Regions from separate parts of the Moorella sp. E308F genome, predicted to be linked through region 1. Evidence: riboswitches for the same ligand, from Rfam matches in the RefSeq annotation. Region 1 holds a riboswitch; each other region holds the start of a gene.
What was found. A riboswitch is a leader RNA that binds a small molecule or an ion and turns the genes downstream of it on or off. The one in region 1 is predicted to bind cyclic di-GMP.
Positions count from the first base shown of each region.

Region 1 (7,617 bases):
ATGTTGTTCCGCGAAGGTATTTCATACATTACGTCAAGCATTATCTCTTCCAGGATGGCCCTTAAGCCCCGGGCGCCGGTTTCTCGTTTCAGGGCTTCCTTAGCAATGGCCCGCAGGGCATCTTCTTTAAACTCAAGGGTGACTCCGTCCATTTCAAACAGCTTCTGGTACTGCTTCACCAGGGCGTTGCGGGGTTCTGTCAGGACCCGGACCAGGGCATCTTCGTCCAAGGCATCCAGGGTGACGATAACCGGCAGGCGGCCGACAAACTCGGGGATCAAACCGTACTTCAATAGGTCGACCGGCTGGACCTGCTTTAAGATATCGCCTACCTGGATGTCTTTTTTACCGTGAATTTCGGCACCAAAGCCCATGGTCTTCTGGGAGATGCGGTTTTTGATGATCTTATCCAGGCCGTCGAAGGCGCCGCCGCAGATGAAGAGGATATTGGTGGTATCCAGCTGGATGAATTCTTGATGGGGATGCTTGCGCCCTCCCTGGGGAGGTACACTGGCAATGGTCCCTTCCAGGATTTTGAGGAGGGCCTGCTGGACACCTTCGCCCGATACGTCCCGGGTAATGGACGGATTTTCCGACTTGCGGGCGATTTTATCTATTTCATCGATATAGACGATACCCTTTTCCGCCTTCTCCACATCGTAGTCGGCCGCCTGAATTAGCTTTAACAGGATGTTCTCCACATCCTCGCCTACATAACCGGCTTCCGTAAGGGAAGTGGCGTCGGCAATGGCAAAGGGTACATTCAGGATCTTGGCCAGGGTCTGAGCCAGGAGTGTTTTACCGCTGCCGGTGGGCCCGAGCATGATGATGTTACTCTTCTGGAGCTCGACGTCATCCATCTTCATGCCCAGGTTGATGCGCTTGTAGTGGTTGTAAACGGCTACCGCCATGGCTTTCTTGGCTTTATCCTGGCCGATGACATACTGGTCGAGGATTTCCCGGATCTCTTTGGGTTTTGGCAGTTCGCCCATTTCCAGGTTCAGATCCTCGCTCAGTTCTTCTTCGATTATCTCATTGCACAGCTCAATACATTCGTCGCAGATATAGACGCCAGGACCGGCGACCAGCTTTTTGACTTGGTCCTGAAGTTTACCACAAAAAGAACACTTCAGCTGGCCCTTATCGTCCGTGTATTTATACATGGTTTTAGTTCACCTCGCTGTCCCTATTTACCGGGCAACTCGCGCTTGGTGATCACCTCATCAATTAAACCGTACTCCTTCGCTTCCTGGGCGGTCATGAAATGATCGCGGTCGGTGTCCCTGGCAATCTGTTCCACCGGTTTACCGGTAATATCGCTTAAAATACGGTTTAATGTATCCCGGATGGCCAGGATACGCCTGGCATGAATCTCGATATCCACCGCCTGCCCCTGGGTGCCACCCATGGGCTGGTGAATCATAATTTCACTGTGGGGCAGGGCAAAACGCTTGCCTTTAGCACCGGCAGCCAGGAGAAAAGCGCCCATGCTGGCTGCCAGGCCGACACAGATGGTGGAAACATCGGGCCGGATATACTGCATGGTATCAAAGATAGCCATCCCGGCTGAGATGGAACCACCAGGACTGTTGATATACAGGTGGATATCTTTATCGGGATCTTCTGCCTCCAGGAATAGCATCTGGGCAATCACCAGATTGGCTACATGATCGTCAATGGCGCTTCCCAGGAAGATAATCCGGTCTTTCAGCAAGCGGGAATAAATGTCGTAGGCCCGCTCGCCCCTGTTGGTCTGCTCAACTACTACCGGTACCAGGATTGACACTCCTTACCCCACCTCCATGGTGAAAAATTCCTTCCACAACCGCTTCTACTCCTTTTAGCCTTCCGTCGCAGCAGTTTCTCCTGTCTCCCCTTCTCCGCCTTCCCGGGGAGGTACGGCCACACTGTGCTCGACCAGAAAATCTATGGTCTTTTTAATCATTATATCGTATTTCAGGAGGGACAAGTCGCCCAGATTCTTCCGTACTTCGGCTGCATCCTGGCGGAAGATCCTGGCCATCTTCTCAATTTCCGCCTCAATGTCTTCTTCCGTGGCCGCAATATTTTCGGCCTTGGCAATGGCTTCCAGCACCAGTTCGGTCTTTACATCCCTTTCCGCCCCGGGCTGGAATTCTTTCTCTAAATCATCCATAGTCTTACCAGTATTATTTAAGAACTCCCCCAGGGTTATTTTCCTGGCATGCAGGTTGCGTTCCAGTTCCCTGAGCCGGGATTCGATCCGCCGTTTAACCATGATTTCCGGTAAATCCACCGTGGCTGCCGCTACGGCCTTGGCCACTACAGCTTGCCTTACGGCAGCGTCAATCTCTTGCCGCTGTCTCTCTTCCAGCCGGCGGCGGATATCCTGGCGCAGTTCGGCTAGAGTCTCGCACTCGCTGACGTCTTTGGCAAATTCATCATCCAGAGGGGCCAGCTCTTTTCGTTTAATGCCCCGGATGGCAACCTGGAAGACGGCTTCCTTGCCCGCCAGGTCTTCTTTGTGGTAGTCGGCAGGGAAGGTAACGGTAACGGTACGTTCCTCGTTTAGACGGGCACCTACCAGTTGTTCCTCAAAGCCGGGGACAAAGGTACCCGACCCCAATTCCAGATGATAATTATTTCCTTCTAAACCTGGATAAGGCTGGCCTTCTACCGTCCCTTTAAAATCAATGACGACAATATCCCCCGCTGCCGCCGGTTCATCTTCGATGTTCTTGATGGTAGCATAACGCTCCTGTAAGCTTTTCAGATAGGCGTCGATATCCTCCTCGCTAACTTTTACTTCCGGCCGTTCCACTTCCAAGCCTTTGTAGGTGCCGAGGTGGACTTCCGGCTTGACTTCTACTCTGGCCTTGAAGATTAAAGGCTCGCCCTCTTCCACCTTGACTATTTCCACTTCAGGGTGATCGATGGGTTCCAGCTGGTGCTCGGCTACTGCTTCTTTATAGGCCGGTGGAATAACAATTTCTACCGCCTCATTATAGATAGGCTCTTTGCCGATATACCGTTCCAGGATAAAACGCGGTGCCTTGCCTTTCCTGAAACCCGGGATGTTTACCCGCTTTACCAGGCGGCGGTAAGCTTGATCCAGGGCTTTCTGTACCCTGGGTGCTTCAACTTCAATTTCCAGAAGTACCTGATGCTTATCTAACTTCTCGACGGTAGCCTTCATTACCTACTTGCTCCTCCCTGCTCCCGACTACTGGACGCCATTCATTATGACCATCCATTTAGCATAAAATACTATCAGCAATTTTATTTCGCCGCTTTGTCTACCTTTTCCTGCCGCGCCTACTAAAAAACAAGCTAGTAGAATAACACCTCGGACAGGTAAAAACCCGATCCGAGGTCCCCCCAAGCCAAAAATATGGAGCGGAAGACGGGATTTGAACCCGCGACCCTCGCCTTGGCAAGGCGATGCTCTACCGCTGAGCTACTTCCGCCCGTTATTCAGGCACTACCACGCTTTCCGTAGCGATATATTAACAGATAGCTCCGGTTCTGTCAAGTTTTCTGCGGCTCTATAATAAAAAGTGTGGGAGGGGATAGGAAGAGATAGAAGGACAGAGGAGAAGAGATTTTAGAAGTTAAAGGAGGAAAAAGAGGGGGGCACATCCAAATCAAATGTTAGCAAACAAAAACCCCATTAGGAAAGGAGTGCCCCCATGAATAAGAATAGCACGATCACCCTCAAGGGACAAGAGAATTTTGATAAAATACTCCAGTCCATTTTAGGAGAACGGCAGGAACGTAAAGATATTGTGTTAAGGGTGACGCTAGAGCCGCCAGCATTATGCCCTGCATGTAACAAAGGCAAATTACATAAGCACGGCATTTTAAAGAAGAACCGGAAGCCCCAAGAAAGGAAAATTCGTCACGCTTTTTTATACGGGAGATGGATTTTTTTATCCTGGGTTCCTGTACGGTATAAGTGTTACCATTGTCATAAGACTTTTACCCTTCGTCCTCCGAATACCATCCCCTGGGCCAGATTTACAAAACTAGGAGTGCAGACAGTAGTGTATTATGCCCAGAGGATGAGCTTTACCTATGCAGCCCGAATATTACACCTTACTCCTAATAGGGTTATAAGATTACTAGACAAGTATATCCAGTCCGGTCTTCCAGCAGATGATACTCAAGAGCCCATAGTCTTAACCTTAGATGAACTGTCCTTTAGCGGGAATGATTATGTATGCGTAGTAGGGCGCCTGGAACCGGATAAGAGGCCTTTGACGATTTTGGGTGATGACAGGAAAGCAACTATAAAGGCTTACCTGGAGGGGCTCAAAAAAGCCGGGGTTAAAGTAGAAGCAGTAGTAATTGACATGAAAGACTCCTGGCGCAAGTTAATAAAAGCAATCTTTCCTTCAGCCAGGATAATAGTAGACCCTTTCCATGTAATTCAGGATGCCAACCGTCGCTTAAATGAAGCACGCAAGATAGAGCAAGAAGCAGGCAAGGAGAATATACCTCGCCTACCCTTGCTCAAGGCTAAAGAAAAACTTACTTCCAGACAACAACAGCAGCTAGAAGAAATTAAGAATAAATACCCGTCCCTCTATGAACTATACCAGCTAAAAGAAGATTTAAGACAAATCATAAAGATGGACCGGGTTGAAGAGGCAGAAATTGCCTTAAGCCGTTGGCTTATAAATGCAGAATGCGCTGAAAATGTAGAGGGACGGGTATGGGCTCGTACTATTAAGTTCTGGAGGTCAGAAATATTAAACCTGGTTAGATACACCCAGCAAGGCCGCCGGTACACCAATGGTTATATAGAAGGCAAGAATACTTTAAGCAAAATGCTGAAACGATTAAGTTTTGGTTTTAGGAATCGTAATCATTTCATCAAGAAAATTTTCCTGGGATGTTGCCCTCAAAATTTAATCCCACAACTATTGACATAGAGCCGTTTTCTGCCCACCGGGCTGTGACAATTTAACGCAGCGGCCAGGTTCATTAACGCCCTCGCCATCAACCATTTGTAAAAGATTGTGAACGAGTATGTTAACCTGGCCTTCGATTAACCTCAAAAGATAGTTTTTATAGGTTGCCGGCAAAGTCTTACGGCGCAGGTAATCGTCCAGGAGGGCTTCCAGTACTTCCTGGTTAACGAGTTTATCCCGGCAGGCCATCGGACAATAACCCTATGGTTTTATTCATTAATTTTACCCCTTCCCGGCAATGATCACATGCGCGAAGCAACCCTCATGGAAGACAAAAAATAAAGGACAGCCTCATCGCCAAAGGCCGCCCCTGTCTTCATGCTTAAAAATTGCAGCAGCATCAAAGTACCGGCAGCCTGGCGATCTTAGCTCGTAAAAGCCTTAGACCCATGGCTTTGCGTCCCCCCCTTTCGGTGGGGTTTGCCTTTAGCGGTAACCCTTTACGCTATTCGACATTAATGCTTTTTTTCCTGCAAAATATACCACTTTTTGGGGCAATAAAAAAACAACCCGGGCAATCCGGGTGTGGTAGGGTATATATTAAAAAGGAGGTCAGAGGGCTTTGCTCGCTTTTATAATAGCACGCCAGGGTTATAATTGTATTAAGCCCTCTTTAAAAATGAATTAAATTTATACTCCGGTTTGATTAAGTAACGCATCTTAACGATCATCAATTTGCTTACCCCCGGCCAGGCTCTCTAAAAGCTTCACCCGTCCGGAGACGTTGTTGAGGTGCTCCAGCATGGCATTGCGCGCTTCTCGCGGTCGTCTCTTGCGGATGTTCTCCAATATTTTCCGGTGTTCAGTCACCACCAATTCCCGGTGCCAGGGCAAGGTCCTGCCGTAGCGTAAACTCAAATGAAAATACTGCCGAATAATATGCTCTATAGTGGTAGAAGTCTGGATAAATATAGGATTCTTGGTGGCTAAAGCTATGCTGTTGTGAAACTGGTAGTCAGGTTCGATGGTGATTTCTCCCCTGGTTATCTCCTCTTCCAGCCTTATTTCTGCCGCTTCCATGGCCTCTAAATCCGCCTCGTCGCTCCTTTCGGCGGCCAGGGCAGCAGCCTCGGCTTCCAGCGCCCGGCGAAACTCAACCCAGGAGAGCAACTGCTGGTATTCTACCTCGTTTAATTTGGCCATCAGGTCCTCTGGTTCCAAGGGAAAGCGCTTGACATAAATGCCATTACCGTGCCTTATCTCCAGGATGCCGCTGGAGGCCAGGACAGAGAGGCCTTCCCTTAAAGTGGGGGTACCGACACCGAACATTTCGCTCAATTCTTGAACGGGCGGCAAGCGGTCCCCCACTTTATACTCCCCGCTCTTAATCAACCGGGTAATGCGCTCCACCACTTCTTCATACATTTTCTTCTTGCGGATGATTAGCCCGTCTTTCATGGTTATTCACGCACCTATACCAAAATGTTTCCACTAAGACCTCGCTGTCCTATTGCCCCTCTGGCACCGCTCAAGTTCGGATCATTCTCCACATCATGCCCTTTCAAGTTTTTGGCATAAAGGTCCAGGCGGCTTACAGGCAGCCTGGACCTCGCAAAGGGGGACCACTAATGCTTTCTTGCCTCAACTTGTGCCAGTTTTTCGTAAAAGCGAATGATGGCTCCGTGGTCGGCGTCACCCAAGCCATCAACCTTTAAGGCTTGCAGAATTTCCATAACAACAGAGGTGAGCGGCAGGGGAACTCCCACCTCATGCCCGGCAGCCATGGCATTGGCCAGGTCTTTAATATGCAAGTTAATCCGGAAACCGGGCTTAAACTGACCGGCCAGCACCAGGGGCGCCTTGGCGTCCAGGACCGTACTCCCGGCCAGGCCGCCGCGGATGGCCTGGTAGACCAGTTCCGGGTCAACGCCGGCTTTGGTGGCCAGGACCAGGGCCTCGGACATGGCGGCAATATTTAGGGCGACAATAATTTGGTTCGCCAGTTTGGTCACATTGCCGGCGCCGATGTCACCGACGCGGACCACGGAAGATCCCATGGCCTTTAATATATTATAACATTCATCAAAGTCTTCCTGTTTGCCTCCGACCATTATCGACAAAGTTCCGTCGATGGCCTTGGGTTCGCCGCCGCTCACCGGCGCATCCAGCATACGCACGCCCTTTTCAGCCAGCTTCCCGGCTATTTCCCTGCTAACCATAGGGTCAATGGAGCTCATATCAATAAGGATTGAACCAGGCCGGGCACCCTCAAGCAAACCATTCGGCCCCAGGACAGCCTCCCTCACGTGGGGGGAATTGGGCAGCATGGTGATAAACTTATCGCAGCGTTCGCCCACCTCCCGGCAGGAACCGGCCGGTTCCGCGCCGGCGGCCACTACATCGTCTACTGCTTCTTTAATAATATCATATACGACCAGCTCATAGCCAGCCTTCAGCAGGTTTTTACTCATGGGCTTGCCCATGATGCCCAGTCCTATGAAGCCAATTTTACTCATCTTTTTCTTTTTACCCCTTTCGCCAAAATTTTTACCTGGTTTTAATGTGCCGCCCAAGCGGCATACTCCTTTTATCGGGGCTAACGCACTCCCCAAATTAATCTAGCCTGTACCCGTACGCTGCCACCCAGTCTAAAGACCGGCGAGTGTCCGGTACCGGAATGTATTCCAGAGACACATAACCCTTATAACCGACGTTGTCCAGCTCC
Region 1 is NZ_BJKN01000003.1:119,523-127,139, reverse strand. It holds gene clpX (ATP-dependent Clp protease ATP-binding subunit ClpX) at 1-1,163, opposite strand, end outside; gene clpP (ATP-dependent Clp endopeptidase proteolytic subunit ClpP) at 1,187-1,786, opposite strand; gene tig (trigger factor) at 1,841-3,175, opposite strand; tRNA gene E308F_RS13315 (tRNA-Gly) at 3,372-3,446, opposite strand; gene E308F_RS13310 (ISL3 family transposase) at 3,669-4,913, shown strand; gene E308F_RS13305 (hypothetical protein) at 4,902-5,141, opposite strand; cyclic di-GMP riboswitch class I at 5,300-5,387, opposite strand; gene E308F_RS13300 (FadR/GntR family transcriptional regulator) at 5,613-6,350, opposite strand; gene garR (2-hydroxy-3-oxopropionate reductase) at 6,518-7,408, opposite strand; gene hyi (hydroxypyruvate isomerase) at 7,506-7,617, opposite strand, start outside.

Region 2 (7,617 bases), on a different contig from region 1:
AACCCGTTGCCCACTTCGGCCAGGCGGGTGCGATCAATGACCAGTTCACCGACCAGGTTCATAAGGTTTTCCAGGCGCTGGACATCTACCCGTACTGTCTGGGTGACGCGCAGCTCCCCTGTCCGGCCATTAGCCCTGGCGCCAGGCGCATCCATGCCCTTGTCGGCGGCAGGGACGGCCGCTGCCGCCTCATGTTCATCCGCGAGGACGATAGGCCGCACCGTTACATCTTTAATTTCTGATATAGACTTGACGATATTGGCCAGGGTGTCGGCATCTTCCCGGCTGACAATGAGCAGGGTAAAAGTATCGTAAAATTTTTCGGCTTCCAGGTCCTGGGTATGGGGGACGCTTTTGATAATCTCACCGGCGTCCTTGAGATTGTTGAATACCAGGTAAGCCCGGGCCGCCTTCATCTGGCAACCTTCTTCGAGCTGCACCCGGATCTCATAAGGCTGAAACCCTTTCACCTGAGCTGCGCGGATGACATTCTCCTCAACATCGTCGAGGGTGAGGGCCTCGTCGCCAGGTGCCTTTTCCCGACGACTGGCTCCCGCCTCGCCGGACAGAACGGCTTCCAGGCGGGCAACTATATCTTCTACCTCGCCCTCTTCTCCGTTGCCGGCAGCAATGCTGTCTTTTAACAGCCGCAGTCTATCCAGGCTGGCCAGGAGGATGTCAATGATCTCCCGGGAAACGGAAAGCTTCCCCTGGCGTAAGAGTTCTAGCACGTTTTCCATGCGATGGGTGAGGGTGGCCAGACGGTTAAAACCCATGGAGGCAGAAGATCCCTTCAGGGTATGGGCCGCCCGGAAGATGGTGTTTAGCAGGTCAAGGTCATCGGGGGTTTGCTCCAGCTTGACAATGGCTTCATCCAGCTGTTGGAGCTGCTCCCCGGCTTCATCGAGGAAAATACCCAGGTACTGAGACATGTCCAGCTCGCTCATCTTGCATCCACTCCGGCAGCTATTTCCTGCTCCAGCTGGCGCTGCTCGCTCTCACGCAGCACCCGCTCTAGATCCAGGAGGATAATCAGCCGCTCATTCCACTTGCCCACACCCTTGAGATAGGCTACATCAATGCCGCTTATCATGGGAGGAGGCGGCTCAATGCTGGTAGCCGGCAGGCGCAACACTTCAGAAACGGAATCGACAATCATGCCCACCGTCACCCGCCCCAGTTCCACCACCATAATCCTGGTATTATTCGTGATGTCGGCCCGTGGCAGATCAAAGCGTTTATGGAGATCAATCACCGGGATGATGCGGCCGCGTAAGTTGATTACCCCTTCGATAAAAGCCGGGGTCCTAGGAATCTGGGTAATGTTTTGCATGCGGATGATTTCCTGGACGTGGTTAATATCAACGCCGTAAGTTTCACTGGCCAGCTGGAAAACAACCAGCTGGATTTCCGCTGCTGTTTCCGTTGCCATAAGTATCCCACCCCTCTTTATCTCACAGGTAAATTCTGCATTGCTAGGGAAATTCCTTTAAAAGCAGGTATATTTTTATCTCCGTTGGCCAGGCTAAAGTTGCTGGCAAAACCTGATTCCGAGTAACCGGTCGTTCAGACTGAGTTTCCCCGCCCTGATTATAAATAATGGAGGGAGCAATGAATATGCCTCCTCAAGTCAAGTGCCGGGTGGCCAATTGCATCTACTGGCAGGACGGCAACTGCCACGCCGACAGTATTACCGTGGCCGTCCAAGGAACGCCAAATACCTCCAGCGCCCACAACGACCGCGATACCGAGTGTGAAACCTTCCAGGCCCGCGTCTGAAACAGGAGGCGGGAGCAAAAAGTCGTAGACAGGCACTATTATAGCTTGAACCGGGCCACCGCCTTTTCCAGGTTACCTGCGGCAACGGCCAGCTGCTGGGCCGCCTGACTGATCTGGTCCACGGCTGCCGTCTGCTCTTCCGTGGAAGCGGAAACCTGCTGGGTGCTGGCAGCCATCTCTTCAATACCGGCGGCTATACTTTCGACCCGTCCTTTGACCTGGCGGGAACCCGCATACATTTCTTCCGCCTTAACAGCTACATTTTTGATCTTGCTTACCAGGGTTTGGATGGACTGTTCAATGGCGGCGAAAGCCATACCCGTACGGCCCACCACTTCCGTACCCTGGCGGACATCCTTAGAGCCTTCGGCCATGCTGTTGACCACGCGCTCCGTCTCCCGCTGGATCTCCTGCACCAGGCCGACAATCTGTTTGGTGGCTTCGGCCGACTGCTCGGCCAGTTTCCGCACCTCATCGGCAACGACGGCAAAGCCGCGTCCCTGTTCCCCGGCCCGGGCCGCTTCAATGGCCGCATTCAGGGCCAGGAGATTGGTCTGCTCGGCAATGCCGGAGATAACACCTACAATCTGGCCAATCTGCTGGGAACGGGCTCCGAGCTCCTCTACAGCCCCGGCCAGGCTTTCCATGCGCATGGAGATGGCCTCCATTTGCTGGGTGGCTTCGGCCACCGCCCGGGCACCTTCGCTGGCCTTAGCTGCGGCCTGGTCGGAGGCGGCTGCCATATCCTCGGTGTTGCGATGGACTTCTTCCACCCTGGTCACCTGGGCGTCAGTCGCGGCCGCCGTCTCGCTGACCTGCTGGGCCTGGTCTTCGGCGCCTTTGGCCATTTCCTGGGTGGTGGCGGCCACCTGGCGGGCGGCGTCCCCCAGCTCCTGGGACATGCGGGCCAGGTCCTGGCTGGCCGCGGCCACCTGGTTAGTCATCTCCCGCACCTGGCCGATAAGCTGGCGCAGGTTTTCTCCCATAGTGTTAAAAGCAGCGGCCAGCTTGCCCACCTCATCGTTGGTTATAACTTGAAGGGGTTCGGCAGTGAGATCACCGCCGGCGATCCGCGTAGCGTAGGCAGCTACCTGGCCCAGGGATTTACCGACCATGCGCCTGATAAACCATGCTACCAGCAGCCCCAGAATCAGAGCCAGGAGAAGGCCGCTTACCAGTACTGCCCGCGCTCCCGTCACAGCGGCCGTTAGCCGGTTTTCGGCTAGGGTGTTTTTATCGATCATTCCTTTGGCCATGTGGTTGGCGATATTGTTGATGTTATCCAGGGAGGCCCCCATCTGGAAACTCAAAATAGGCAGGGCCGCCATGCGGTCTTCCTGGCTGGTGTTGACGATGCTGTTCTTGAAGGTATCGGTAAAACTCTTGGCAGCCTGGGTCATGGCCGCGAGATACCCGGCCACCTGGCTGTCGAGTTGTTGTTGTTCCAGCCGGGCGCGGGCGTCATTGAAACGCTTCATGGCGTCGTCAAAGGCCGCCACATGGGTCTGGGAACCATTGATTATGTAATCGGTGGCCCGGCGGTAGGCATCCCACACGGCGTTGGTCATCTCGGTAAAGAGCATGTTCTGCTCATGGGCCAGGGTTACTTCCCGGGAAAGCCGGTCTACCTGCTGGAGATTAAAATTGACATAGACCACTACGGCAACAAAAATCATAATGATAAGGATAAAGCCGGCTGTTAATTTCCTTCCCAGCCGCCAGCGGCTGAAAAAACCTACCCGGGCCTTTACCGGGCGGGGTAATCCGGGCGGCTCTTGACCCGCCGGTTGCCCTGCCCGGCCTTTCTTTTTAAATAAGTGCAAACGCATAAATGGAAACCCCTCCTCCGGTTGGTTAATAAATAATAAAAGCTACCCCCTGGGTAGCCCCGTCCCACCCGCGGCAACTGGCTGTCCTGGCCCGTAGCCGGGCTTTAGACCCTGTAGCTTTGCGCCCCTGCCTTTCGGCAGGTTTGCCTTTTCGGGGAATTTTTTCTATTTTCGCCTTAATTATAACGCAGGAAGCCATTATTATGCAAGATATACCAATTAAGAAGTTCTCCTATTGGCTTTCCACGGCAGTAGTACTATTACCGGTTTTTTCGCCCCGGGCTATCAGCTCGGATATGGTTACCAGTTCATAGCCTTTATCCCGTAACCCCTTAATCAGGAGCGGCAGGGCCACCAAGGTGCCGGGACGGCCTTCATGAAGGAGGATAATGCCTCCATCCCGGACATTAGCCAGGACGTGCTGGACGATGGCCCCGGGGCCGGGATTGGACCAGTCACGGGGATCTACGCTCCAGGTAACTGTTGGGGTGCCCAGCCCGGCTGCTGCAGCCAGCAAATTGGGTCCCATGGCGCCATAAGGGGGACGGAAATATTTTACCGGCCGGCCGCTTATTTTCTCCAGGGCGGCAGCCGCCTTGCGGAGGTCGGCCTCAGCTTCAGCCCGGGTCACCTTTCCCAGGTTGGCATGACGCCAGGAGTGGCTGGCTATTTCGTGGCCGCCTTCCAGGGCTGCCCTGACCAGCTCCGGGTGGGCTTCAGCCTGTCGCCCGACCATAAAGAAAGTGGCCTGGGTTCTGGTAGCTGCCAGTACGGCTAAATAACGTCCTGTCCACCGGGGAAAAGGGCCGTCGTCAAAGGTCAGGGCCACCCGGCGGCCGGCCTCCGGTACCTGGCGCAGAGGCTGGAGCCCGCGTTGGGACTGCGGCTCCGGGGCGGCCGGCGCCGGCCGGGGTGGGGGTGGCGGTATAGCCACGGGTTCAACAGGGGCGATAGACATTCCCGGATCGCCACCGGCCATCTGGTAATGTTCTGGAGAAGGCGGGGAGCTTATCTCCGGCCCGGCAGTTCCAGACTGAAGCCAGCCGGCACCGCCAATGGTGGTTACAACCGCCATTAAAGCAGCTATTACCACCAGGTACCCCAGCTGCAGCAACGCAACCGGCCAGATCGCCCGCGGGTACCTGCCAATCCTGGCCACCCAGGGCCAGTGCCCCACCACAAATTTACCTGCCTGGCTCATACCGGTTCGCCCCTCCTGCCCGCTTTTTTTCATGCAGTACTTTCTACTTTATTAGACGTTTTTCAGGGCCGTTAGTTCCGTAAATATGACGTAAAATTGGCTGCCGCCAGTTTGCCATAATATGTAAGAATAGCAATCATAGCTTGCGGAGGGACGATTTCATAGCGGTAATAACGTTGGACATAAGCCAGGGCCTGCTGGAGCCTGGCTGTACCGGCGACAGCTTCCAGCTCCAACCAGAATATGGCTCCCCGGTTATAGACGGCCTGGCGGTAGACCTGCTCATTACCATATTCCTCAAGGGATAAGTTAATAGGTTGAGCTGTCTGTTCCGCCAGGCGCCCGATCTCGGCCAGTTTAGCCTGGTAAAGGACCGGATCGCGCTGGCGGTAAAAAAGGAGAGTGCTGTACTCGGCCAGGCCTTCGTCAATCCAGGCCGCATGGATGCTATCGTTCCCCACCAAGTTGTACCACCACTGGTGGGCAACCTCATGGACAACGGTAGCAGGACTATAATTTTTGCGGTTACTTAAAATAATAAAGCCCGGGTATTCCATGCCGGCCAGGTTATCCAGGGGGACAAAAGCCAGGTGCAGGTAGCTGTAGGGATAGGGTCCATAAATTGCCTGGAAAAATTCTAAAGCCCGGCCGGCTGCCTCCAGGGCGGCCGCTGCCTGCTCATCCCGGGCGGCTGTCACCAATTGGACCGTTCCCACCTGGCGGGTGGTAAACTGCAAGTCAGGAGCGGCCGTAAAGGCAAATTCCCGGATGGGGTACTCGCTGTTAAAGGTCCAGACGGTCCAATCACCCCCTTCCTGCCGCCCTGTTTCCCGGGCACTGGCCAGGACCTGGTAACCGGGGGGCATAGCCAGGCGCACCCGGTAATAGGCATCAGCGGCAAAATATGGGTCACCGTAGGATGTACCGGCAACCCCTGTCCAGGTATCGCCGGTACGCGGGGCAAGGATTGGGTACCAGCCGGCTGCCATCAGAAGGTCCCCGTTGCGGCTCAGGCGCGCTGCCCCTGGCGGTACCTGGGTAGTGAAGGAAAGGGAGAGGAAAAGGGTTTCCCGGGGAGCGAGGTTCAAGGGCAGAAATATTTCCAGGGAACTACCCCGGGAATTGAAGGGAACGGGCCGGTTATTTATATAAACCCTGCTAACTGTTAATTTCGCTCCATTACCATACTGAGCATTGGCCGGGAGATTGAAATATAGTTTCCGCAGAGGTACAAGATAAGGATTTTGGTAAGCTAGGAGGAGTTCACCTGCAAGCTGCCCCCTGGCAGGATCGTACCTGGCCTGAAGGTCATACACGGGATAATAACGGAAATGCAGGCCGGCCCGACCCTTGAGGGGAGGGAGGCGTATATCAGTACTTTCCTGCTCTGGAGCAGCTCCCATTCTGCCGGCGTCAGGCAGTCCCAGTACCTCCAGAGCCAGGTTTAAGGGTATGTAAAGCTTATCGTCTACCAGGACCGGGGCCACGTCAAGCCGCCGGGGTACTCCATCGACCTCGGCTGCCAGGCTGCCGGCGGCTACGGCAGCTCCTTTGCTTCCCCGTAAAATACCCCTGTTCTTGTACCAGTCGGCACTGCCGCCGGCCAGGGGTAAAAAATCTCCCGCCGATACCAGTATATGCCCCCCTGCTTCCAGGGGTGGCGGGTCCAGGACCACCTCTTTAAATGTGATCTCTTTAACAATGATCTCCGGCAGGGATTGAATTGGCCCCGGCACTGCTGCCGGGCCGGAAAAAATGACCAGGGCCAGCAGGCCAATAAGGGCACCGGTGAGGATCTTTTTGGGCATCGCTTCACCGCCTTGCCCTTTATTTCGACAACACCACCCTTTCTCCTGCCACACGCATAGGCAAAAAGGTCAGGTGCATAATAAGTTTAAGCACTTTTTAAGGGGGGAGCCGGGTGAGTATCTGGCGGACTAAAAGCATTAAAGACTTTATGCAGGAAGGCCGGGACAATGAAAAGTTAAAACGTAGTATTGGCACGCCGGAATTAATCGCCCTGGGAGTAGGAGCTATAATCGGCTCTGGTATTTTTGTCCTGACTGGAGTAGCGGCGGCCAATTATGCCGGCCCGGCCCTGGTCTTTTCCTTTATCCTCTCCGGCATTACCGCCGGGCTGGCGGCCCTGGTCTACGCCGAAATGGCCGCCATGATCCCGGTGGCCGGGAGCGCCTATACATATGCCTATGCTTCTTTAGGTGAAATTATTGCCTGGATTATCGGCTGGAACCTGATCCTGGAGTACATGGTAGCCTCGGGGGCGGTGGCTGCCGGCTGGAGCGGTTATTTCACTGATATGCTAAGGTCCGTGGGGATTGCCCTGCCTGCGGTCCTGGTAAATTCTCCTGCCAGCGGCGGCCTCATTAATTTGCCGGCCATCCTCATTACCGCCCTCATGACCCTGGTAGCCATAAGGGGCACAACTACCAGCGCCAGGACTAACAAAATTATCGTAGCCATCAAAATCCTGGTAATCCTGGCCTTCCTGGCACTGGGCATTCCCCGGCTTAACCCGGCCAACTGGCGTCCTTTTCTCCCCTTTGGCATCCCCGGTGTCATCCACGGTGCAGCCATTATCTTCTTTGCCTATATCGGCTTTGACGCTGTTTCTACGGCGGCCGAAGAAGTGCGCCACCCCAGTAAAGACCTGCCCCGGGGGATCATCGGCTCCCTGGCCATCTCTACCTTATTATATATCGCCGTAACTATAGTCCTGACCGGCCTGGTAAGCTACACCCAGCTCAATACCCCATCCCCGGTAACTACCGGTCTTCTGGCTGCCGGTGT
Region 2 is NZ_BJKN01000001.1:1,160,532-1,168,148, reverse strand. It holds gene E308F_RS05860 (chemotaxis protein CheA) at 1-947, opposite strand, end outside; gene E308F_RS05855 (chemotaxis protein CheW) at 944-1,432, opposite strand; gene E308F_RS05850 (DUF1540 domain-containing protein) at 1,618-1,779, shown strand; gene E308F_RS16720 (methyl-accepting chemotaxis protein) at 1,818-3,608, opposite strand; cyclic di-GMP riboswitch class I at 3,678-3,766, opposite strand; gene E308F_RS05840 (polysaccharide deacetylase family protein) at 3,841-4,809, opposite strand; gene E308F_RS05835 (M1 family aminopeptidase) at 4,881-6,617, opposite strand; gene E308F_RS05830 (amino acid permease) at 6,731-7,617, shown strand, end outside.
Region 2: linked by a shared signal. The riboswitch ahead of E308F_RS16720 (methyl-accepting chemotaxis protein) and the one ahead of E308F_RS13305 (hypothetical protein) in region 1 are both predicted to bind cyclic di-GMP.

Region 3 (7,617 bases), on a different contig from region 1:
TAATTAAAGATACCATCACCGGCAATGAAGGTATAGGGGGCATAGAGATTAAAGGCAAACTGCGCCTTGGTTACCCTACTTCCCCTTATTGAAGATATCTTAATAACAAAGGCGAAAATTATACCATTATTCCCCTTGACAATAAGCCGGTTTCTCTAGTAGAATAAAATGAATAACTTGACACCACCCTCCTGCTGTTGTATAATAAGGTATACGCGGAAAGAGGGTGGTCTTTTTGGCGGGCAAGGAAGTACTGGCAACTATCAGAGAGGACCTGGAGGCCCGGGTAGGCCAGAAGGTAAGGCTGAGGGCCAACCGCGGGCGGAAAAAGATCCTGGAGAGGACCGGTATACTGGAAAAGACTTACCCCAACATCTTTGTAATCCGACTGGAAGAGAGTAAAAGCCCGGAACGCCGGATATCCTTCAGCTATACCGATGTCCTTACCAATACAGTAGAATTAATGGTCGAGGGTGAGACCGGCGTTAAAAAACTTGGCGCCAAACATTAAGGGGCTATCAGGTCATACCTGATAGCTTTTTGTATCGCAATGATTGCATATTTTAAGTTACCCTACCCCATACTACCAGCAGGGGTGGGGTTTTTTGTTGCAAATAGTGGTCTGTGTCAAACAGGTACCGGACACGGCTGAAGTCAGGATTGACCCCCGGACCAATACTCTGGTCCGGGCCGGGGTACCGGCCATTATCAACCCCTTTGATGCCCATGCTGTCGAGGCCGCGGTCCGGCTAAAGGAAAAGTACGGCGGCCGTGTTACGGCCCTGTCCATGGGGCCGCCCCAGGCTGAAGAGGTGCTGCGGCGGGCCCTGGGTATGGGGGCCGACCAGGCTATCCTCCTCACCGACCGGGCCTTTGCCGGTTCCGATACCCTGGCCACCAGCTATATCCTGGCCCGAGCCATCGAAACCATAAGCCGGGAAACGCCGGTTGATCTGGTCTTTTGCGGTAAGCAGGCCATTGACGGCGATACGGCCCAGGTAGGGCCGGGAATAGCCACCCGGCTGGGTTTCACCCAGCTGACCTATTGTATGGCCATTGACGCCGTAGATTTGGAACAGGGTTACATCCATGTCCAGCGCAAGCTGGAAGGAAAGCGGGAAATCATCCGCGGCCGGTTGCCGGCCCTATTAACGGTGGTTAAGGACTTAAATGAACTGCGGTACCCTTCCTTGCCAGCCTTAATCAGGGCGGCCCGGGCAACCATCACCACCTGGGGTAAAGACAACCTGGACCTTGACCCGGCGCAAATTGGCCTCAAAGGCTCTCCTACCTCCGTCCGGCGCATCTTTGCCCCACCGGTACGGCCGGGCGGAGAGATAATTCCCGGCGATCCCCGGGAAGCGGCGGCGCTCCTGGTAGAAAAACTCGTACAGACGAAGGTTATAGCTGATAAATAATGGAGGAATACCCATGCCGGCTAATACAGCGAATGCCGGTTATCGCGGCGTCTGGGTCTTTATTGAACAGGTGGGGGGAGAAGTAGCCCCCGTCTCCTGGGAACTCCTGGGGGCAGGCCGGCAACTGGCCGGTGCCCTGGGGGTAGAGCTGGCCGGGGTCCTGCTGGGCCAGGGGGTGGCCGGCCTGGCTGACGGGGCGTGGGTCTACGGGGCGGATAAGGTCTACCTGGTCGAGAACCCCGTCCTGGCACACTACCGTACGGCCCCCTATGCCCAGGCCCTGGTACAGCTGGTAAAACAGTACCAACCGGAGATACTGCTCCTGGGGGCCACCAGTCTGGGCCGGGATCTGGCGGGAGCCGTGGCCACCGCCCTGGGCACCGGCCTGACGGCAGATTGCACCAGTCTCACCATTGACCCGGAAACACGCCTCCTGGAGCAGACCCGGCCGGCCTTTGGCGGTAATGTCATGGCCACCATTCTCTGTCGCCGGCACCGTCCCCAGATGGCCACCGTCCGGCCGCGGGTTATGCCCATGCCGTCCCGCCAGGAAGGCCGCCGGGGAGAGCTGGTGCGGTTGGATATGGCCTTCAATGAAGCCGAGGCCCGGGCCGAGGTTATAGAGGTCATCGAAGAAAAAAACAAAGCCGTCTACCTTGACCGGGCGGAGATCATCGTTGCCGGTGGCCGCGGCGTGGGGTCGAAGGAAAACTTACGCCTCCTGGAAGAACTGGCCGGGGTCCTGGGCGGCACCCTGGGCGCCTCACGCGCGGCGGTGGAGGCCGGATGGCTGCCTCCGGAGTACCAGGTGGGCCAGACGGGGGTTACCGTGCGGCCCAAAATCTATTTTGCCATCGGCATTTCCGGAGCCATCCAGCACCTGGTTGGCATGCAGGGTGCCGACGTTATCGTAGCCGTTAATAATGACCCGCAGGCCCCAATTTTTAAAATTGCCACCTATGGTATCGTCGGCGATTTACGGGAGGTAGTTCCGGCATTAACAGCGGAATTTCGCCGCCGGCTGGCCCCGGGACCCGCGTAGGCCGGCAACAAACAGGGTTATTTAATAGTATACACAGTTTATCTGCAGTTTGACTTGGGGGCATTATTATGGCGCTTAGGTTTGAAGTCGTCGTTGTGGGCGCCGGGCCGGCCGGGCTAGCGGCGGCCATAACCCTGGCCCGGGCCGGCGTGGAGGTAATTATCTTTGAACGCGGCGAGCACCCCGGGAGCAAAAACGTCATGGGCGGGGTCCTTTACCGCCACCCCACCGAAACGATAGTTCCCGGGTTTTACCGGGAGGCCCCTTTAGAGCGGCCGGTGGTGGAGCAGCGCCTGTGGTTGCTAACCGATGAAGCGGCCCTTACTTTGGGTTACAAAAGCATGGCCTTTGCCGTCGAGCCTTACAACGCCTTTACCGTGCTGAGGGCCCGCTTTGACCGCTGGCTGGCGGAACAGGCCGTGGCAGCCGGGGCCTTGCTGATTAATGAAACCGTCGTCGAGGACCTCCTCTGGGAGAAGGATCGCGTCGTTGGGGTAAGGGCGGGCCGGGCTGAGGGCGATGTCCGGGCGGAGGTAGTCATCCTGGCCGAGGGCGCCAATTCCCTTTTAACCCAGAAGGCCGGCCTGAAAAAGGACGGCATCAATACCAACCAGCTGGCCGTAGCCGTCAAAGAGATCATTGCCCTGCCCCGGGAAAAGATTGAGGACCGCTTTAACCTGGAAGAAGGCCAGGGCTGCACCATTGAACTCCTCGGTGAAGCCACTAAAGGTATGATGGGTACGGCCTTTATCTATACCAACAAGGATTCCCTATCCGTTGGTGTAGGCGTCCTTCTGTCGAGCCTGATCCGCCGCCGTTTGAACCCCAACGATCTCCTGGAACACCTGAAAAGTCATCCCATGGTGCGGCGGCTCCTGGCCGGGGGGGAGAGCAAGGAATACCAGGGCCACCTGATTCCCGAAGGCGGCTACCGGGCCATTCCTAAACTCTATGGCAACGGCGTCCTGGTAGCCGGTGACGCCGCCATGCTGGTCAACGGGATTCACCGGGAAGGCTCGAATCTCGCCATGACCTCCGGCCTGCTGGCAGCGAAAACCATCCTGGCCGCCCGGGAAAAGGGCGACTACAGCGCGGCCAACCTGGCGCCCTACCGGGAGATGCTGGCGGAGAGCTTTGTCTTGCAAGACTTGCAGAAATACCAACGGGCCCCCTTTTTCTTTGACCAAAATCCCCACTTCTTTACCCTGTATCCGCAGCTCCTTTCCCGGGCCGCCAGGGAGTTTTTAACTGTCGATAATGTACCCAAGGGGGAAAAGCAGAAGCGCATTTGGAGAGAAATTACGGCCCAACGCAGCCGTATACAACTGGCCGGGGACCTTTACCACCTCTGGAGGGTGATGGGATGATGCGCCTGGAAGATAAACTCTTCCTCAACCGTTACCAAACGGATAAGCACCCTCACTTAAGGATCAAGGACCGGGAGGTCTGCCGCCACTGTGACGGCAGGCCCTGCACCTTTATTTGCCCGGCCCGGGTATATGTCTGGAATGAAGGGGAGAAACGGATCGAGACGGCCTACGAGGGTTGCGTGGAGTGTGGCACCTGTCGCTACGGCTGCGCCCACGATAACATTGACTGGCGTTATCCCCGCGGCGGCTTCGGCATCCTTTATAAATATGGTTAAACCAATACCTGGACTTGATTTTTTTGTATGGGCACACTTACCAGGAAAACTAATATTATGTAGTATAAGTATACTCCTGGAGGTGGCCCTATGACCATCGAGCAAATAATCAAGCTTCTCAACCTGGACCTGTCCTGGGAATACGCCGCCATGATCCAGTATATCCAGCATGCCAGCATGCTTACCGGTCCCCAGTATGTTGCTATTATCGATGAAGAGCTCCAGCATGCCCAGGAAGAACACGAGCATGCCGTAAAGTTAAGCGACAAGATCCAGTACCTGGGCGGCATTCCTACCGTCCAGGTGCAGGAAATCAAGACCTCCCTCAATAACGTAGAAATGCTGCGCCAGGACCTGGAAGCCGAGTATGACGCCCTGAATCGTTACCTGCAGCGCATTGAACAACTGGAAGCCTTGAAATTGTACGATGTCGCCCAGGTCATCAGGGAGATTGCCGTAGTTGAGCAGGAACATATTATTGACCTGGAGAAGGCCCTGGGTATCCAGAAGGTAAGATAACACCGTTTTGCCCCCTAAGCCATGGATGAAGCAACCAGTGCCATGGCAATTTTTTTGTTACGGCTCTGGCAACCATGGGCGGGGTAAATTAACGATTGCTTTTTTCCGAGAGAAGGAATTTGTTGAGCGGGGTCGAATATAAAAATATTAAAGCAAATTATTGGAGGATAATTCCAGCGATGGCAAAGAGCATAACAGAAATTAACATAAAAAATAAAAATAACCAATGGGGGGGGGGGGGGATTATATGCCTTGTATGTAAAATATTGGAAAAAAGTTTCCCCTCTATTAGCCCCCTTAAAATTACTGCAAATAACATTCCTCCCAACCCATCCAGTGTTACCTTCCATAACACCTCCAGGAACCAGAATTTCCTTGTGATTTTTCGGAAAAATGTCCAGGGGTCACTGGACAGCCGTCACCATACCTTCTCCTCTGCTCCCAGGGTTTCCTAAGAGATATCTTTCTTATGTAAATAGCTTAAAGTGTTCAAGGGCAAACCACTCGAAAGGGTGGGACGCAAAGCCATGGGTCTGTAGCCACTTGTTGGTATGACTGCCAGGCTGCCACTTTAAAGTAAAGGGCAGCCATGCGAATTACTCGTGGCTGCCTTGCTATTTCTAGATGGAACGAAGGCGGGGGCGGGTTCAGTGCAAAGGGATACAGTTACCCAAATTTTACTTGAGATAAGGAAAAAACTTCTCTTTATGGGAGAAAGAGAATCTTTAAACCTGGTTTAAAGCCAGAGCAGTAGAGGGGGGGTCAGCTATGCAAGAGTGTAGCCAGTGTGCCCGCAAGACCCCAGATCGTTCTTGTGTCGATTGCGATTATTTCATGAGCCCCGGCCCTTTACGCCGTAAGCCACCGGTACCCATAGGCATTAGCCTGGTTGCCCCCGATGGGAAACGTTATGCTGGCCGTATTCTCGTATTGAATACCATGGAACTGGGCCTGGAAACACAAGCTCCCATTCCCGGTCAATACCGGATTTATTTAAAGCAGCATCTTAGCCTGGATGTAGCAGGGGTACCGACCAAGGGCAAGGGTGACATCCACCTCTTTGATATCATAGCCGTTTACCGGGGCGAGGAAACAGCCAGCCGTCTGGGTAATGAAGAATACCGTTTACTGACGGGTAGTACGGGGGACTTCATTGAGCAAGTATCCCAATTAGTTCCCGCCCATTTACAGGACCTGGTTAAAGAACGACTGCGTGCCGAGTTAGAAAGCTCGGAGATTTTTAATGCCATGCGGTTGGGCAAGGTAATGCGTTACGAAAAGGGGCGTTTTCGCCATCTGACAGGACAGGCTGACCTGGAACTGCCCCTGCCGGCAATAGAAAATTTAATGCGCCAGGCAATACACCGGGGAACCCACTGCCGGGAAGTGATAGTAAGTGATGACGGTAAAAGGATTTTTGACCTGCACGGTATACCCCTTGACTCCCGGTCAGGGGGCCTGCTGGCCTTTGATCTTACCGAAATTATTGAAAAGGAAAGGCAGATGCGCTGCCAGGAGATGCAGGCCTACCGGGAAGCCGTGGCTGCCGTCACCAATGGGCGCCTGCAGCTTTTGACTTCAGAAGAAATGGTAGCTGTATTATCCGAGGGGAATGAACTGGCAAGGGGAGTAGTTAACAAGGCTGCTGACATAGCTTTGGCTCGCAGCAAGTTATGCAGCTTGCTACCTGCGGCTTTTAGCGCCCGCGCGTACGGCATGGCCTTATCTTTAACGGAGGCTTTGACCAATACATTAAAACACGCTACGGGTGGTGAATGGGTGGTACGGCAGACGGATGCGGCCATCCGGGTAATTATTCAAGACCAGGGCCAGGGAATTAAGATAAAAGATTTACCCAAAGCGGCTTTAATGCGACATTACTCCACAAAAAATTCTCTTGGTTGTGGGTTTACTTTAATGCTTTATTATGCTGATAAAGTTTATCTAACTACCGGTTCCAGGGGAACCACCCTGGTCCTTGATTTCCATCAATCAGCAGATGAAGATATCTGTTCTCCAGCTTCTTAAGTAAAGAAAGAGGAGGAGCGATATTATGCTGGCAATTTCTGTAACCAAAGGCACTTATGGGCGCTGTTTAAACCTTAAAGGGGAGTTAGACATGGAAACCCTGGCCACGCTGGAGCGAGCAGCAGAAGTACAGGAAGGAGAGGGGCAATTGGAAATAAACCTGGCAGGAGTATCCTTTATAGATTCTACAGGTCTCAGGGGTTTATTAGAAATACAGCGCCGGTGGTCAATGAAGGGAGGTAAGGTACGGGTTATTAACCCCTGTCCGGAGATTGCCGAAGTTTTTCGGCTGGTAGGTATGGAAGAACTTTTAGATTGTAGTGACCAGAGCAAGGCAACCGGGGGTGAATATTAAATGTCCCTGGATACCGGTGGCAAGGGGAAACAAATAATACATGCCGGTATACAGGGTGCGGGGTGTAGTATTCCAGCAGACCTGGAAGGCGGCGACTTTTTTGATTTTATTCCCCTGGGTGAAGACCAACTTATTGTTGCTATCGGAGATGTAATGGGTAAAGGTATGCGTGCCGCCGGGCAAATGAAGGAGCTTTGTACAATCTTACATGCCTGTACCAGGAAAGATCTGTCCCTATTGGAAATCATAAATCAGCTGGCTGCAATCGGAGGAAAACAGCTGCACCGCGCCGGTTCCTTTGCTACCCTGTGCCTTATTTCTTATGAACAGCAGCATAATTGTTTAACCTGCCTCAGCGCCGGACACCCGTCTCCGGTAATATTTTCAGGCCGTAATATCCACGTACCCCGGGTAAGGGGGGTGGCCCTGGGCTTCCTGGAAGAATACCAGGGTACTCGACCGGAACAAGTTGTCCTGTCTCGCGGCGATGTAGTTATCCTGTATACCGATGGCCTGGTAGAAGCCCGCGATGCCAACGGTCAAAATTATGGTTTAAATCGCCTCAAAGAGATAGTTGCCGCCAATACCTGCCTGGATGCAGTTGAACTCC
Region 3 is NZ_BJKN01000001.1:779,428-787,044, forward strand. It holds gene yabG (sporulation peptidase YabG) at 1-92, shown strand, start outside; gene E308F_RS03905 (Veg family protein) at 236-511, shown strand; gene E308F_RS03910 (electron transfer flavoprotein subunit beta/FixA family protein) at 609-1,418, shown strand; gene E308F_RS03915 (electron transfer flavoprotein subunit alpha/FixB family protein) at 1,432-2,460, shown strand; gene E308F_RS03920 (FAD-dependent oxidoreductase) at 2,529-3,827, shown strand; gene E308F_RS03925 (ferredoxin family protein) at 3,827-4,105, shown strand; gene E308F_RS03930 (ferritin-like domain-containing protein) at 4,196-4,624, shown strand; cyclic di-GMP riboswitch class I at 5,109-5,195, shown strand; gene E308F_RS03940 (ATP-binding protein) at 5,393-6,652, shown strand; gene E308F_RS03945 (STAS domain-containing protein) at 6,678-7,007, shown strand; gene E308F_RS03950 (PP2C family protein-serine/threonine phosphatase) at 7,008-7,617, shown strand, end outside.
Region 3: linked by a shared signal. The riboswitch ahead of E308F_RS03940 (ATP-binding protein) and the one ahead of E308F_RS13305 (hypothetical protein) in region 1 are both predicted to bind cyclic di-GMP.

Region 4 (7,617 bases), 250 kb from region 1:
CGCCAGAGGCTAGCTGATGCCAGGCGCTGCCGGTAGGTAGTGAAGTCGATGGCCAGGCTCACGGCCGACCACCCGCCCGGAAAAAGGCCTCTCCTGCAGGTGCTGCATGAGCAGCACGGGCGTCCAACCGGAAGATCTTTTTCAGTTCTTCCAGCTGGCTGTCGACGCCGGCGTCGATAAAGCCGTTTTCCGTCTCTACCCGGCATCCCCCAGCCTTAAAGCTCGGGTCGGCAATTACCTGGAGCCGCGCCCCCGGCGCTGCTTCCGCCAGGAGTTCGGCCCGGCGCTGCCGGATAGTCCCGGCTGCCTCCGGGGAGGCGTAAATTATGTAATTCTGCCCCTCGGCCACCTGGCGGATTGCCTGGCGGGCCATTTCTACCACCAGGTCCGGCCGCAGTTCTATTTCCTGGCCTATTATTTTACTGGCAATGGCCAGGGCCAGTTCGATAATGTCACCCTCAGCGGCGCTGATTGTTTCCTGATAAGCCCTCTGCGCTTCTGCCAGAACCTGCCGGGCTTCTTCCCGGGCGGCTTCGGCCTCCCGGCGGATACTAAGAGCTTCCTCCTCCGCCCGGGACAGGCCCTCCTGATAGCCCTTGGCCTCCCCGGCAGCACGCCCCTCTTCCAGGGCTTTCTGCCTCTCCTCCAAGGCTGCCTCCCTAATGGCCGCCGCCTCCCGGCGGGCCTGCTCCAGGATGGCGGCCGCCTTTTCCCGGGCAGCAGTCACTTCCTGGGCGGCAGCTTCCACTACGGTCCGGTCTTCGGGACTACCTGTCTCTTGCTCTCCGGTTAAATCTATAGCTGAATCCACCTGCAGGGTGCGCAGGGGGATCTCTCTTTCACCCCCATCAGTTCCAGCTTTTTTGAGTATCCTAGACAACAATGGCGTCTTCGCCTCCCCGGGCGATGATAATCTCGCCGGCTTCGTCTAGACGCCGGATAATCTGGACAATACGCTGCTGGGCTTCTTCCACATCCCGCAGGCGCGCCGGCCCCATGTACTCGATATCCTCTCTGAGCATCTCGCCGGCCCGCTTGGAGAGGTTGCGGTAAATGCGGTTGGCCACTTCTTCGCTGGCCGCCTTGAGGGCCAGGGCCAGGTCTTTGAGATCGACTTCCCTGAGAACCCTGCGGATTGAGGTATCATCCAGGGTCAGGATGTCTTCAAAGACAAACATGCGCTTGCGGATCTCGTCGGCCAGTTCAGGGTCATCCTGTTCCAGAGCTTCCAGGATGGTCCGCTCAGTGCTGCGGTCGGCCCGGTTCAAGATGTCCACCAGGCTTTTTAAACCGCCGGCCACGGCAAAGTCCTGCTCCACCAGGGAGGACAAACGCTGTTCCATGATGCTCTCCAGCTCCCGCAGCGTTTCCGGGGAAGCCCGCTCCATGAGGGCAATCCTTTTGGCCACGTCGGCCTGTACCTGGTCCGGCAGGGCACCCAACACTATCGCTGCCTGCTCGGGTTCCAGGTAGGCCAGGATCAGGGCTATAGTCTGGGGATGCTCGTTGTAAATAAAGTTCACCAGCTGCTTGGGGTCGGCCTTGCGGATCATATTGAAAGGCCGGATTTTGGAAGTGGCCATAAGTTTTTTTATAATTTCCGAAGCCCGCGCCGGCCCCAGGGTTTTTTCCAGCACCTCGCGGGCATATTTCATCCCTCCCTGGAGGATGAACGTATGGGCATCGCTTAGCTGCAGGAACTCATCGACAATCTGCTGCATGGTTGCCGGGTCGATAGAGGTAGTGTTGGCAATCTGGTAAGTAATGCGCTCAATATCTTCCTGGGCCATTTGTTTTAAAATTAAAGATGATAACTCCGGCCCGATGGTAATCAAAAAAATCGCTGCCTTTTCCAGGCCGGAAAGAGCTTTCTGCTTCGCCAATCAAGCCACCCCTAGTCCTCCGCCAGCCAGGCCCTGATAAGTAAGGCTGCATCCTCCGGCCGCTGGCGGATGATTTCCCGTAAGCGCTCCAGTTTGGCCTTGCGTTCGGCTTCCTGGCGTTCTTTTTCCACATCCACCGGTTCTACCGGCTCAACTACCAGGGGTTCTACCGGTACACCAGCCTGCATGCCAGCTGTTAATGCCGCGCCGGGGAGCCCCGCTTGTAAAGTCTTCTGTCGCCGGCGGCGTAACAGAAGCATGACCAGCACCACCAGTAAGAGCAAGCCCCCCAGCCCTGCCGCTCCCCAGAGAAGGTACTGCTGGAGCAGTTGCTGGCGCTGCTGCCGGGCCTCCATCTCCGCCGCCATCTGCTGCTGCAGGGAGTTGTCAAAGGGTATTGGTTCAACGTTAATCTGATCGCCCCGGGCCTGGTCGAAGCCTATAGCAGCGGCGACGATATTTTGTATTTGGGTTCTCAGGGCCGGGGTCACCGGGCCGTTGACAGCCACCGCCGTAGAAAGCCGCCTTACCTGGCCGGGAGCCACGATGGTATGGGTCTGGGTCTGGTCAAGCTCATAGTTATGAACAGTATCGGATTTATTATAATTCCCCGTTGCCGGGTTAAGGGCCTGGTATACCGGAGGCTGGGTGTTGGCCGGCGTCCCCGCCGGTCCACCGGTGCCGCCGGTACTGCCCTGCTCCGTTTTAACTTGCTCGCTCCTCAAAGCGCCTTCCTTGCCCCACACCGTCTGCTTAATTTCCTGCTGGTCGAAGTTCAGGTCGGCGGTGACCATGGCCACAGCTTTACCTGGACCCAGGATCTGGGTCAGCATGGCTTGCAATCGCTGTTCCAGGTCCCTTTCATACTGTCTCTTCAGTTCCATCTGGATTTGTTGCTTCTGGCTTAAGGGCGCCGCGTCGCTGCCGGCCAGGCCGTCACTCAAGACGTTGCCGTACATATCAATAACGCGGATATTCTCGAGCTTGAGGCCCGCTACGCTGGCCGCCACCAGCTCCATGATGCCCTTGACCTGTTCCGGTTTTAAACGGGCCAGGGGTTTAAGTTTTAGCATTACCGCCGCCGAAGGCGGCTGCTGTTCCTGTAGAAAGACGCTGGGCTGGGGAATGACCAGGTGCACCCTGGCGTCTTCCACTTCGTCCAGGGCAACGATGGTCCGCCGCAGCTCTTCCTGGAGGGCGCGCTGGTAATCTAGATTGCGCTCAAAATCGGTCATCCCCAGCTTGTTCTGGTCAAAGAGTTCAAACCCCTGGCCGCTGTTTAAAACCCCGGCACTGGCCAGGTCCAGGCGCAGCTGGTAGAGCTGGTCCTTGGGCACCAGGATGGTCGTCCCCTCGCCGGCCAGCCGGTAGGGCACCTTCATTTCTTTCAACTTTTCCACTACCGCCGCCGCATCACGCTGCTGCAAATTGGTAAACAGTGGTGCGTACTGGGGCTTCAGCAGCCACTGCAGCAAAAAGGCGCCACCCAGCAGAGCGGCTATACTGATGGCCAGGAGGGCCGAACGCCGCCCGGGAGTTAAACCCTGCCAGAAATTTTTTATCCTGTCCAGAATTTGTTTAAGCTTCATTTTGAGCTCCCGGAAGGCAATATTGCTTTGCTAACCATAATTAATATCACTACCAGGAAAAATGCCTCCCCTGCACCTAACTTTCACCGCCTGCCGCACCGCCCCCTGCCGGTCCAGGGCAAGCAACTGCTCTCCCCTCAAGTGCCGCGCTGCTGCCGACCCGGCTCAAGGACGGCACTAGAACTGCATGCGGGAGATTTCCTGGTAAGCCTCCACGACCTTATTGCGCACCTGCACGGCCAGCTGGAGGGAAAGGTTGGCCTGTTCCAGGGCCAGCATGACCTGGTGAACGTCCTCGATTTTACCGGCCAGGTACTCCTGGGTGAGGGCATCGGCCTGCTGCTGCAGGGTATTGATTTCCCCCAGTTTTTCCATCAGGATTTCTGCAAAAGACCCGGCTACGGCTCCTGTACCCTGGGGAACGGGCCGGGACTGCTGGCTCTCCTGAAGGGGAGCCGGCATTAAAAGGGATACAGGTGAAAGGAGCATGTGCATTTTCCTCCTGAAAGTTATAACCCAGCTTCCTTCAGGCTGGAGGGTACAGCCTCCGGGCTCCGGTGGTTCTCAGCTAGCAAACTTAGCGCTCAGCCTTGCTCGGCGGCGGGGGTGGCTAAACTTTTGGCGTTTCAATCATGCATCACGGGGTGTGCTACTTCTTATTCCTAAGCCACGTTACGATCCCCATCCCGTTCACCGCCGCCTCGCTACGGCTTCGCTGAGTTTGCTGACGCCTCGAACCAAGTCGCCCTCCGCCTGTACCCTCCAGCCCCTTTTCCCAGCCATATATTTTCATACTTCATGGCTGGGGCGGCAGCCATACCATACCTCTAACGCCCGATCTCCAGGGCCTTCATGGTCATGGCCTTGGCCGCATTAAGGACGGTGACGTTGGCCTCATAGGCCCTGGTGGCGGTGATCATGTCCACCATTTCATTAACGATATTGATATTGGGCAATGCCACATAACCATCAGGGTCGGCATCCGGGTGCGACGGGTCGTATACCAGGCGGGGCGGCGTGTTATCCTCAACAATAGCCGCGACCTCCACTCCCCTGCCCGGAGCCTGGTCCGGCGACTGTCCCAGCGCTTCCCGCAGTTTCTCCGCAAAAACCGGCACCTGCCGCCGGTAGGGGCCGCCCCGGGGTGTCCTGGTGGTATTGATATTGGCTAGATTGTTGGCAATTAGGTCCAGGCGCAGGCGCTCGGCCGTAAGGCCGGAAGCGCTGATAGCCAGGGCCGGCAATAATTCCACCCCTACCGCCTCCCTTCGTTAATCACATAGCGCAGCATGGCCAGCCGGCCGTTTAGCTGCTGGACGGCAAAGTTAAAGTTCAAGCTGTTCTGGGCCAGGTCGACCATCTCCCGGTCGATATCTACGTTATTGCCGTCCTGACGCATCGTGGTGCTGTTATCCTGATTAACCTCCGGGGTAAGATCCAGACTGGCTGACGGCAGATGATAGGGGTTCGTACGGTACAGGGTTAGACCCGGCTCCAGTCCCAGGGCCTGGCCGAGTTTCTCTTCAAAGGAGACATCATAGCGCTTGAAGCCCGGGGTATTGACGTTGGCGATGTTGTGGGCGATGACCCGCTGGCGTAAAGCCGCCGTGTCCAGGGCCTTTTCCAGGACATATAAAGCCGGCGTCATAAACATCCAGGTTTCCCCCTCTTTCCCGGAAAAACGATATTTTTCTCCAGCGGTTACCACTTTAGCATTTCTATGGGAATTTGGGTATCGGGCTTAAGGCCCAAATTAGTCTGGGACTTTAGTCCTAAAAGAAAAGCCCGTTTACCGGGCGTCTCAAAGGAACCGGGAACGGCGGCCTGGCAGTCATAGTCCTTCACCCCGGGGCTAGAAACAAGAAGCGTACAAGCCCTGCCCCGGAAGACACGGACCTTAGACCCATGGCTTTGCGCGCATCCCCTTTCGGAGAGCTTGCCCTTGACGCCCGGAGTAAGAAAATTTTACCGTTGTATTTTCGATATTTATTCAACACGATTTGCCAAATTCCTGCATGTCGGGAGAAAATCAACCAAAAAAATGAGCCGTTCCACCCCTCCGGGAACAGCTTCCTATTTTTCTTTCCTCTAAAGATTTCGCTTCCAACTGTGGTATAATATAGCCATCCCAACCGGCCTGGGATTCGGTATAGATACGACAATCATCCTGGAAAGGATATAGGGCTATAATATATAACATTAAGGGAAGGACAGAAGAAAGGGGGGTCTAAAGAATGGCGGCAGTCGAGGTTCCTCGCCGACGTTTTACTGTTGAGGAGTTTTACCAGATGGCCCGGGCAGGCATCCTGGGAGAAGACGACCGGGTAGAGCTGATCGAGGGGGAGATTATAGAGATGGTGCCGATAGGGACCAGGCACGCCGCGTGTGTCAGACGGCTGCTTCATATCTTTAGCACCAAAATAGGCGATAATGCCCTGGTAGACACCAACAACCCTTTACGCCTGGACCAACACTCGGAACCCCAGCCTGACTTGATGTTGCTTAAGGCCCGTGATGATTATTATGCTTCTTTCCACCCCCGGCCGGAGGACGTATTGTTGTTAGTCGAGGTGTCCGACACTTCGATGGCTTATGACCGCGAAGTAAAGGCAAACCTCTATGCAAAGGGTGGGGTTAAGGAAGTATGGCTGGTTAACCTGCAGGCGCAGCAGGTGACTGCCTATCGCCTGCCTTCGCCCTCCGGGTATAGAGAGGTTAAAGAATACGGGCGCGGCGACCATATTTCACCGCTGGCTTTCCCGGGGCTAAACATTCCCGTCCAGGATATTTTACCGGGAGATTAGCCCCGGGCTTTTACCGCTTTCCCCGCACCCGTTTCTTCATCTACTTGATTAAACTCATCCTCACCTGCTGGTGCCTTTCTTGCCGGCAGCTTTCCAGCTGCAGGCGCCGCAGGATTACCATATCCCCCTGCACTTCCACAGCCACGTGATCGCCCGTTTCCCATCCCAGCTGCTGCCGGATCTCTTTCGGGATAACTACCTGCCCCCGGCTTGATAGTTTTGTTATTTCAATCTGCTTGCTCATGGTCTTCCTTCTCCTGCCCCCGCTCGCTGCCCCTTCTTAACTCATAGCCGCCGGTCCAGACACCGGGGTACAGCGGTTTTATTTTCCCGTCTGTAGGCCCGGGCCATTTGCCGGGCTGTTTGTACCTGCTCCAATTCCAACTTAATCGCTGCCATAGCTTTTTGTATATTTTTTAGATTAGCTTCCTGCAAATGCCGGCATTCCTCCCAAAGGGATCGCACCTGCCGGGTAGCCCCGGCCAGCTCCTGGCGGGTTGCCTCTGGCAGGAACTCAATCTTTTCCCACTCCAGAGCTTCACACCCTGAAACTAATACCAGGAATTCTTCAAGCTGCCGGGTAGCCTGCCGCGCCCGGGTCAGCCTTTCCCTCCAGGAAGCGGCTTCTGCTATGAGATTATTTAATTCATCCCAGACGCCGGCTTGAATGGCTTGCTGTTGTTGCTCTAAGTTTTGCTGCCATACCTGCATCAGTTCTATTTCCTGATAATACGCCTGCAAAAGCCGCCTGGCCACTATTTCTATCTCGCTCATTATCAGCCCTGCCAGTTCATCCCAACTCTGGTGCGATAATCGTGGGACTGGTATTTTTTTGTCGCTTCTTCCCAGGTGTCGCGCAGCTGCTGTAACAGGTCGATTACTTCATTAATCATAGTTGCGCTCTTTTTTACGTTAGCCTGGACCAGGTGACGATACATGAAGTCGTAAAGCTTATAGAGGTTCTCTGCAATTTCTCCTACATCCCTGTTTAAGGTCGCCATCAGTTCGCTCAGGATATCCTGGGCCCGGCCCAGGCTATTGCTTACTCCGGCATAATCCTTTTTTTCCATAGCAACCAGCCCCTGGCGGCAAAAGCGCAAGGCTCCATCATAAAGCATCAGCACCAGCTTTTCCTGGGACAAGGTTTGGACAAGGTTTTGTTGATAAGTCTGGTACGGATTATTTACAGCCATAAGTTGCACCTCGTTCTCTATCCGCATTTCGGCGTATACTGCTGTTCAAGCCTGTCATCTCTGCGGGCAGGGTTGCAGAGCCTTCTCTTATCCGTATCTTTTACTTCAATAAAAACACTACCTTACCTGGTAAGCGCTCAGGGACGCA
Region 4 is NZ_BJKN01000003.1:365,708-373,324, reverse strand. It holds gene fliI (flagellar protein export ATPase FliI) at 1-62, opposite strand, end outside; gene E308F_RS14600 (FliH/SctL family protein) at 59-883, opposite strand; gene fliG (flagellar motor switch protein FliG) at 873-1,883, opposite strand; gene fliF (flagellar basal-body MS-ring/collar protein FliF) at 1,895-3,472, opposite strand; gene fliE (flagellar hook-basal body complex protein FliE) at 3,650-3,961, opposite strand; gene flgC (flagellar basal body rod protein FlgC) at 4,300-4,725, opposite strand; gene flgB (flagellar basal body rod protein FlgB) at 4,728-5,126, opposite strand; cyclic di-GMP riboswitch class I at 5,288-5,423, opposite strand; gene E308F_RS14570 (Uma2 family endonuclease) at 5,707-6,276, shown strand; gene E308F_RS14565 (AbrB/MazE/SpoVT family DNA-binding domain-containing protein) at 6,317-6,520, opposite strand; gene flgN (flagellar export chaperone FlgN) at 6,562-7,050, opposite strand; gene fliS (flagellar export chaperone FliS) at 7,053-7,469, opposite strand; gene fliD (flagellar filament capping protein FliD) at 7,587-7,617, opposite strand, start outside.
Region 4: linked by a shared signal. The riboswitch ahead of flgB (flagellar basal body rod protein FlgB) and the one ahead of E308F_RS13305 (hypothetical protein) in region 1 are both predicted to bind cyclic di-GMP.